DNA from 2 places in the Gilvimarinus sp. 1_MG-2023 genome. Region 1 is predicted to be linked to the other one. Evidence: predicted binding sites of a transcription regulator. Region 1 holds the regulator's gene; the other holds the start of a gene.

Evidence for each region. Region 1 encodes sigma-54, which starts transcription at its own class of promoters, with help from an activator protein. Its sites were predicted from a motif close to TGGCACANNNNTTGCNNT; they were not measured.
Region 2: a site for sigma-54 is predicted at 2,018-2,035, ahead of fliE (flagellar hook-basal body complex protein FliE). Genes of this name have one in related genera too.

What each region holds. Positions count from the first base shown of each region.
Region 1 covers NZ_JAUOSC010000003.1:205,578-210,002, reverse strand. The annotation lists gene rapZ (RNase adapter RapZ) at 1-537, opposite strand, end outside; gene ptsN (PTS IIA-like nitrogen regulatory protein PtsN) at 543-1,001, opposite strand; gene hpf (ribosome hibernation-promoting factor, HPF/YfiA family) at 1,007-1,297, opposite strand; gene Q4563_RS06445 (RNA polymerase factor sigma-54) at 1,378-2,883, opposite strand; gene lptB (LPS export ABC transporter ATP-binding protein) at 3,014-3,739, opposite strand; gene lptA (lipopolysaccharide transport periplasmic protein LptA) at 3,741-4,268, opposite strand; gene lptC (LPS export ABC transporter periplasmic protein LptC) at 4,255-4,425, opposite strand, start outside.
Region 2 covers NZ_JAUOSC010000001.1:431,015-435,439, forward strand. The annotation lists gene fliF (flagellar basal-body MS-ring/collar protein FliF) at 1-1,548, opposite strand, end outside; gene fliE (flagellar hook-basal body complex protein FliE) at 1,581-1,946, opposite strand; gene Q4563_RS01865 (sigma-54-dependent transcriptional regulator) at 2,139-3,602, opposite strand; gene Q4563_RS01870 (sensor histidine kinase) at 3,628-4,425, opposite strand, start outside.

The sequences.
Region 1 (4,425 bases):
GGGCGGGCCGTGTTTAAAGCCAAATGACTCAAATAATACTGCCATGCCATCTGAGTGAGGTTCGGCAATACGAGATTTAATCAGCTCGCGCAACTGATGCAGGTTTAGATCCGTAGTGTTGATGACAAGATCTGCCGCATCTCGCATGGGCTCAAGTAACTGGTGTTCGGTTTCAATTGCTGCGGTCAAGTGGCGATGTTTGTCACTCAGTGGGTGTTTACGTCGAGTTTCACTGAACCGCTGCACAATTTTTTTGGTTTCAGCGTCTAGAAAGACAACGGTAAAGGGTAGGTGAGCATCTTTATGATGTCCTACCATTGAGGGGAAAATTTCTAAGTCTTGCCAAGCGTCGCGAATATCGATGCCAATGGCAAAATTTTGATTGTCCGCGTCTTTGTGCAGTTGAATTTGAGTGATTAGCGCAGGCAGCAGGCTTACCGGTAAGTTATCGATACAGTTATAACCGGCATCTTCCAGCGCGTTTAGCGCGGTACTTTTCCCCGAGCCCGACAAACCACTGACAATCACCAAATGCATAGTGGTTAGCCTGCTGGTGACTGGGTGGCAGCGGCAAAAAGCGCTTGCGGGTTTTGCGCAGACCGCAATGCCTGGCGAAACTGATTGTCATTAAGCGCGCTGGCCAGCGCGGCCAGCGTTTTTAAGTGTTCGTCACATGACTCCTCGGGAACCAGCATGGCAAATAATACATCGACCGGTTCACCATCCATTGCATCGAAGTCAATGGGGTCTTTTAAGGTGATTAGTGCGCCCAATGTACAGTCGCAACCTGGTATGCGTGAGTGGGGGATGGCGATGCCATGGCCAATACCGGTAGAACCGAGCTTCTCCCGCGCGATTAAACGCCGAAATACGTCATCGGCGTCGAGCATGGGTGAGTTCTCGGCAATGGTATTGGCGAGGATCTCTAGTGCGCGCTTTTTACTGACCCCTTCGATATGGCATAGGGTGCGTTCTGGGGATAATATTTGAGAGATTTCCATGAGTATTATCTGTGGCTTTTCAGCTTTTCTTTGTGTTTGATCACTTGACGGTCAAGCTTGTCGGTAAGGGCGTCAATGGCGGTGTAGAGATCTTCGGAGTCTGCATTAGCAAAAATGTCTTTGCCGCTGACATGTATGCTCGCTTCAGCTTTTTGGGTTAGTTTTTCCACAGTGAGAAAAACATTAATGCTGGTGATGAGGTCATTATGGTGCGTTAACTTTGCAAATTTATTATGAACATACTCTTCAATTGCTTCGGTTACCTCAATGTGATGACCGCTGATGTTTATTTGCATATAGCTATCCTCCTGAATCAGGGTGGGCCTATCCCACCCAGCCGGCCGCAATAGTGCCACCGGTGCATAAACAGACTGTATCAGACAATGCTTTTACGTTCATTTGATGGTGGAATATTGAGCGACTCTCGATACTTGGCAATCGTTCGCCGTGCGACCCTTATTCCCTGCTCGGCCAGCATGTCGGTAATTTTGCTGTCGCTGAGTGGTTTTTTCGAGTTTTCAGCTGCCACCAATTTCTTAATGATAGCGCGGATTGCAGTAGACGAACACTCACCGCCTGAATCGGTGCTGACGTGAGATGAAAAAAAGTATTTCAGCTCAAAAATACCCTGGGGGGTGTGCATATATTTCTGCGTAGTCACCCGCGAAATAGTCGACTCATGCATTTCTACCAACTCGGCGATATCGTGTAACACCAAGGGTTTCATGGCTTCTGCGCCATACTCCAGAAATCCTCGTTGCTTTTCCACAATACAGGTGGCGACTTTCAACAGGGTTTCGTTACGACTTTGTAAGCTTTTTAGAAACCAGCGGGCCTCTTGTAAATTGTTTTTCAAAAAGGTGTTTTCGCTGCTGGAATCGGCTCTTTTAACCAGTGATGCGTAATCGGAGTTGATTCGTAACCGGGGAGCTATATCCGGATTAAGCTCAACGGTCCAGCGCCCTTCACGTTTATCGACAAATACGTCGGGCACGACATACTCGGTTTCGCGAGTGTCAATAGCGTCACCCGGGTGGGGGTTGAGGGTTTTGATTAGGGCAACCGCCTGCGCTAACTCTGGCTCTTTTAAGCGTGTTTTGCGCATTAATTGCCGGTAATCGCGGCTGGCGAGCATGGGGAGATATTGTTGAACGATTTGCTTGGCGGCATCCAAAAAAGGTGTGTCGGCGGCAAATTGGGTCAGCTGAACCAACAGACACTGCTCTAAATTCTCGCTGCAGATTCCCGATGGATCGAATTGTTGCAATCGGTGCTGTACAGCTTGCACCTCATCCAGTTCAAGCTCTTCGAAGTTGGGTGCTAAGCCTTCAAAAATTTCTTCCAGAGTAACGCTCAGCAGCCCGCTGGGCTCTACAGCGTCAATAATGGCCAGAGCGATGATTTCATCGCGCTCAGACATCGGTGTTAAATTGAGTTGCCACATTAAGTGGTCGTACAGTGTTTCAGTACTGCCACGACGGCTTTCGAAATCTGAGTCGTCGCCCTCGTAGTTGCTGGCCGGTAGTGCCGGCGCAGAGCTCTCGTAAACATCATCCCAGCTGGTGTCCACCGGGAGGTCCTGAGGGATTTCTTCGTTCCAATCGCCTTCAGCATTGTTTTCAGGTTCGGTTTCAGTGGCTTTGGCGGATTCTTGAGTGAGGCTGCTGGTCTCATTAATAGCAGCTTCTTGTTCGGATTTTTTTTCCGCCTCGGTGCTAGGCTCGTTGTTCTCTTCGGTTTCCAGCATGGGATTGGAATCCAGCGCCTCTTGGATCTCCTGCTGGAGGTCCAAGGTCGACAACTGCAGCAGACGAATCGCCTGTTGCAGTTGGGGGGTCATAGTGAGCTGTTGGCCCAGTTTTAATTGTAACGATTGTTTCATGGCTTCTTCAGTACGATCTTGCAGACTATGGTTTGAGTTTAGTCAGCATGTCGCCCCCAAGCAATAGCTCCTAGCAATCTTTATGCCTAACAAGGAGAATTAAGTATATGTCAAGGTGGCGAACCGGCTTTTAGAGCATAAAATGCTCGCCAAGGTAAACTTTGCGCACTTTCGCATTGTTCAGTACTTGTTCTGAACTGCCTTCGGCGATGATATGCCCTTCGCTGACGATATACGCTTTTTCGCATACACCTAAGGTTTCACGGACATTGTGGTCGGTAATCAGTATACCGATATTGCGGTCTTTTAAGTGGAGGACAATCTGTTGGATATCGCTGACGGAGATAGGGTCGACCCCGGCAAAGGGTTCATCTAAGAGGATAAACTTAGGGTCGGTGGCAAGGGCTCGCGCTATTTCTACCCGCCGTCTTTCACCGCCTGACAGAGCCATGCCCAGGCTGTCGCGAATGTGGGTGATGTGGAACTCTTGCAGTAGTGACTCTAACTGCTCTTCGCGTTCGGCCTTAGAAAGCTCCTTGCGAGTTTGCAATATGGCGAGAATATTATCCGCGACAGATAATTTACGAAATACTGAAGCCTCTTGTGGTAGATAGCCAATACCCGCTTGGGCACGCCCGTGGATGGGCATATGTGTCAGGGATTGATCGTCGATGGCCACTTTGCCTTTATCGGCGCGAACCAGGCCGGCAATCATGTAAAAGCAAGTCGTTTTCCCCGCCCCGTTGGGGCCGAGTAGGCCGACTATTTCGCCGCTTGATACGCTTAGGGAAACATCAATGACGACTTGGCGCCCTTTATAGCTTTTGGCCAGATTATCTGCGCGTAGTGTCGACATATTACTGCTCTATCAGTGCCGGGGGGATGGTCATTTGAATGGGTTGGTCAGATTCATGATCGCCTTCGGCGCTGACCAGTTCGCGGTTGATGTCGTAGCGAATCTCATGACCTTGCATAACCGCGCCGTCTTGCTCCAGTAAAGCGCCTTTACTTAGCGATACGGTATTGTTGGCACTGTTGTAGGTAATAATGCCCGCCTTAGCGCTAACCACGCCGCGATCAATGCTCGGTTGCTGCTCAAAGTGGGCGGGTGAGCCCTCGGCAGTGATTTGTTCAACGCTATTGTCTTGATCGAATTGAACCACAATGGTGTTGGCGCGGATGATCAGTGAGCCCTGCTGTAGGCGGGCCTCGCCAGTGTATGTAACACGACCATTTTTCTGATCGAACGTTTGCTGGTTCGCTTGCAGCTCAAAATTTTGCTCGCGATCACTGGGTAGGCCAAAAGCAGTTGTGCTGACGATTGCCAATAGCACAGTGAGTACGCAGTGCTTCAGTTTAGCGGGAAGCCTTTTAGTCGGGAGCATAAATACCTTTTACCTCAGACAGCAGTGCCACACGACCTGAGTCGAGATCGGCGGATAAGCCGACGGCGCTGGTAGTGCCGCGAGCGCTTTGCATGGTAACAGGTTTATCTGTTGTGGCAATTTGCTCGTGAGTGTTTACTAAGAGATCTTCGGTAGT
Region 2 (4,425 bases), on a different contig from region 1:
TAGAGTGACAGAATCACTCGACATATCGCCGCCAAGGCCTGCATCTTCCAGTGCTTGTAACTGGCGCGCCTCTTCATCTTCGGCCGTTTCGGCCCCAGTGTTGGCGATGCTTTTCAGTATTGGGCGCAGCAAGCCAAATATTAACGCTAGGATCAGTAAAAAACCGGCCAAGGGCTTCACATAGGGCTGCAGCCACGCTTGTTGCCACCAAGGTACCTCAACCGCTTCCATTTGCCCATCATTACGCGCTGCAAAAGATGAATTAATCACCGTTACGCTGTCGCCGCGCGCCTCAGAAAAGCCCACTGCGTTCTGCACCAAGGTCACTAAACGATCAATCTCTTGCGCCTCCCAGGCTGTGCGAACATTTTGTCCTTCGGCATCGACCGTCAATTTATCATCCAGCACCACCGCCACACTCAAGCGTTCAATATTACCCTGCTGGCGACGGGTGTAACTGATGGTTCTATCCACCTCATAATTGCGGGTGACATCCTCGCGGCTGTGCTGAACCGGTGGTTCAGCTAAGGGCAGACCAGTCGCCGGATCAATTTGCTCGGGTGCCTGACCATCGATCGGAGGCTGGTTCGTCAGCGCGCCGGGAATACCACCCAGAGTTTCGTCACCGGTACGGCGCTCATTTTGCAGATGCTCACTGCGCACCACCGGCTGCTCATCGTCATACACCTCTTGAGCCTGCTCAACAGCGGTGAAGTCCACATCGGCATTAATTTCTGCGCGAAAATTACCGCCGCCCAGTACCGGCTCTAAAATGCTATTAACTCGTTTTAACAGGCTCTCTTCCAACTGTTCAGTGTACTGTCTCTGCTTACCAGCCAGCTCCAGCTCGGGCGATTCATCCCCAGCCGACAACAAACTTCCATGCTGATCGATGACCGTCACATCTTCATAACTAAGCTCGGAGATACTAGAGGCCACTAGATTAGCGATGGCTTTCACTTGTCGCGGCGCCACGTCACGGCCGGGAAAAACTTCGAGAAATACGGATGCGCTGGGCTTTCTGGCATCGCGTACAAAGACACTGCGCTTGGGAATGGCCAAGTGAACCCGAGCCGAACGCACGGTATGAATACTGGTTACAGTACGTGCCAGTTCCCCTTCTAAACTTCTGTGATACCGGGCACTTTCTATAAACTGGCTAGTGCCTAATGCCTGCTCCTGCTCCAACAATTCAAAGCCGACCGATTGGGTATTACCAATTCCCACTTCCGCCAGCTTTAAACGAGCGCTGTGTACCTCATCAGAAGTCACCAATAGAGCACCTGTAGAAGGCTCGATTTTATAATGAATTTGGTTCTGCTCTAAAATATCGACCACTTGGGCGGAGTCGAGCCGATCGAGACTACCGTACAGAGGACGATATTCCTCACCCTGGCTCCAGAGCACCACATAAAAACCAATCGCTACCGATGCGGCTAAACCCACCATTAGCCCCACTTGGCGCAACAGCGTTAAACTGCTAAAACCCTCAACCAAATCATTGCCTCGGGCGGATTTGTCTGCACTGGGATCGGCTAAATCTGACATCGCTTGCTCTTCGGCCATGATGCGTTACTCCATTAAATCGGCATGTTCATAATGTCGCGGTAGGCCTCTACCAACTTATTGCGTACTTGTAGCGCCGCCTCAAAAGAGACGCTGGCTTTTTGCGAAGCAATCATCACATCGGTAATGTCCACACTGGGGTCACCCTGCTGATATGCGTTAGCCAATTGTCCGGCGTTTTGTTGTACATCATTAACCGAGTTGACTGCCTGAGACATCATCTCGGCAAAGCCCGGCACCTGATTGGCCTGATTGACGCGCCCTGTCGATTCAGTCGCGATACTTTCCTGCAGCCCTTGGGGCTTTTGAAAAGCCTGTGTTTGCGATTTGAGCGAACGCATCTCGTGCAGCAAATTATTGATGTCTACTCGATTACTCATGTCGGTGCCATTTGGTGTCTATGTGTCGATTAATTGGCGGTTTACGGATAAAAACCGTCGTTATATTGAATACTGCACAAAATGGGCCAAGGTTTGCCGCCGGCAATTATTCACCGCCCTCAGCTCGCGCGCATAAAAAAACCGCCTCAGACACACTGAAGCGGTTATATAGCAGCAGCTGAAAACCTTCTCTTAAATATCCAGCGTTAAACCTTCCTCTTTTAATCGAGCAATTTTATAGCGTAAAGTTCGGGGGCTTATACCCAAAGTTTCAGCGGTTTTTTTGCGGCTACCTCGCTCGGTGATTAACGTTTGGCGAATAATTTCAAATTCACGCTGCTTTAAATCACTGCCGAGCACTGCGCCTGTGGAATCACTGCCAATATTCTCACGCAGGTCGCTTTCATTCTCGGCTGTCGCACTAGCGGCTGCCTCCCTCGCTGGAGCGGCGGCATGGCCATTTAATAAACTGGGTTTGGCACTGTAACAAGTGGTATCAATCAATCCCAAATCAGAATCGGTAATAACACGGCCCGGCTGAAGAATTAGCGCGCGCTGCATAATATTATCCAGCTCGCGCACATTGCCCGGCCAGCGATAATCCAATAGAGCCGCCTTGGCAAATTTATCCAGGGTGATAGCGCGGCGGTTTTGTTTTAAAGCGTGACGCTGCAGCAGTTTTTCTGCCAAAGGAACGATGTCTTCTGGTCGATCGCGCAGTGGCGCCCACTGCAGAGGTAAAATGCTGAGCCGGTAATATAAATCTTCGCGAAATTGCCCAGCCATTACCGCCTCTCGCATATCGCGGTTAGAAGTGGCAATCACCCGCACATTCAGTTTAATGGTTTTTCGTCCACCTAAACGTTCCACTTCTCGCTCTTGCAAGACACGCAATAATTTTGCCTGCAAGCCGATATCCATTTCCGAGATTTCATCCAACAGCAGTGTGCCACCATTGGCCTGCTCGAATTTTCCCGGAGCGCTAGCATGTGCGCCGGTATAAGCGCCTTTCTCATGCCCGAACAATGTTGCCTCAAGCATATTTTCAGGAATTGCAGCGCAGTTAATGGCGACAAAAGGCTTGGCTGCCCGGGGAGAGTGGTTATGAATATAGCGTGCTAGCACCTCTTTACCGGTACCAGATTCGCCAATAATTAAGACGGTGGATTCAGATTGCGCAACGCGTTCGGCTAATTGTAATAATTGCTGACTGGCCTCAGATTGGGCCACTGGTTCATCGTCATCACAACCGCCCCCCTGCCCCACATGTTTGGCAACAATATTCAGTAACGCGTCGGGCTCAAAGGGCTTAACCAAATAATCAACCGCGCCTTCTTTAATTGCCATCACCGAGTCAGAAATGCTGGCGTAAGCGGTAATCAATAAAAAGGGAATGTGCGGATAATCGGTCTTAACGTTTCTAAGCAAGTCGTAACCGGACAACTTACCCATATTGACATCGGATACGATCAATCGGATATCAGCTACAGTCTTTAAACGAATGAGCGCCTGCTCGGCGCAATCGGCCTCCAGTACCTCATAGCCTGCTAACTCCAGAGTATCCACCAAAGCTTCACGCAAACTTGGGTCATCTTCTGTCACCAAAACTTTGGCGCCAGTGACGTCTAGTGGGGCTATCACAGCGGTATCATTCATTTTTTTCACCTAATCAAAAAATTATTTAGCTGTTTACGGTAGCTTCTGCATCGCAGGGCAATAAAAGCGTGGCTTTTACGCCATCGCCTAGTTCTGATTGCAACCTAAAACGCCCGCCGTGAACTTTGGCTACCGCCTTAACTACGGCAATCCCTAAGCCTGTGCCCTGCGATTTGGTCGTTACAAACAAATCGCCCAAGGTTGGCAACAATTGCGGATCAATACCGGGGCCGCTATCGCGAATTTCAATTGCCAGCCAAGGTCTCTGGTCGATATAAAACTGATTGAAGCGGATACCTATTTTGGCCCGACTACCCACTGCCTGAATGGCGTTATTAACGAGATTAAGCAGTGCACTGACCAGCGCATCGCGATTACAATGCAAGTACGCATTAACCCCCTGTACATTCCACTCAACACAACTGTTGCTGCTTGATACAGGCACCTCCATCGCCTCGGCCAACTCCGCCTGTAATTCAGCAACACTACAAAGGTCTTGCACTGGCAATTCACCTTTTACAAACAGCAACATATCTTGTACTTGCCGCTCCATATGCAGCAAACGGTTGGAGACCTTACCGGCAAACCCCTGTCTTTTCTCTTGTGTGAGGTTGTCGCGTTTTAAGTGATTGGCATAAAGCAGTGCAGCCGATAATGGCGTGCGAATTTGGTGGGCTAGAGCCGACACCATTTTACCCAGCGCCGATAATCGTTCGTGCTTGGCAAGCTCACCTTGAAGGCGCCGGGTTTCGGTCTGATCGGTTAATAGGATAATTTGCCCGTCGTCACCTAAATTGCGGGTGGCCAGACTGATTCGGCGACC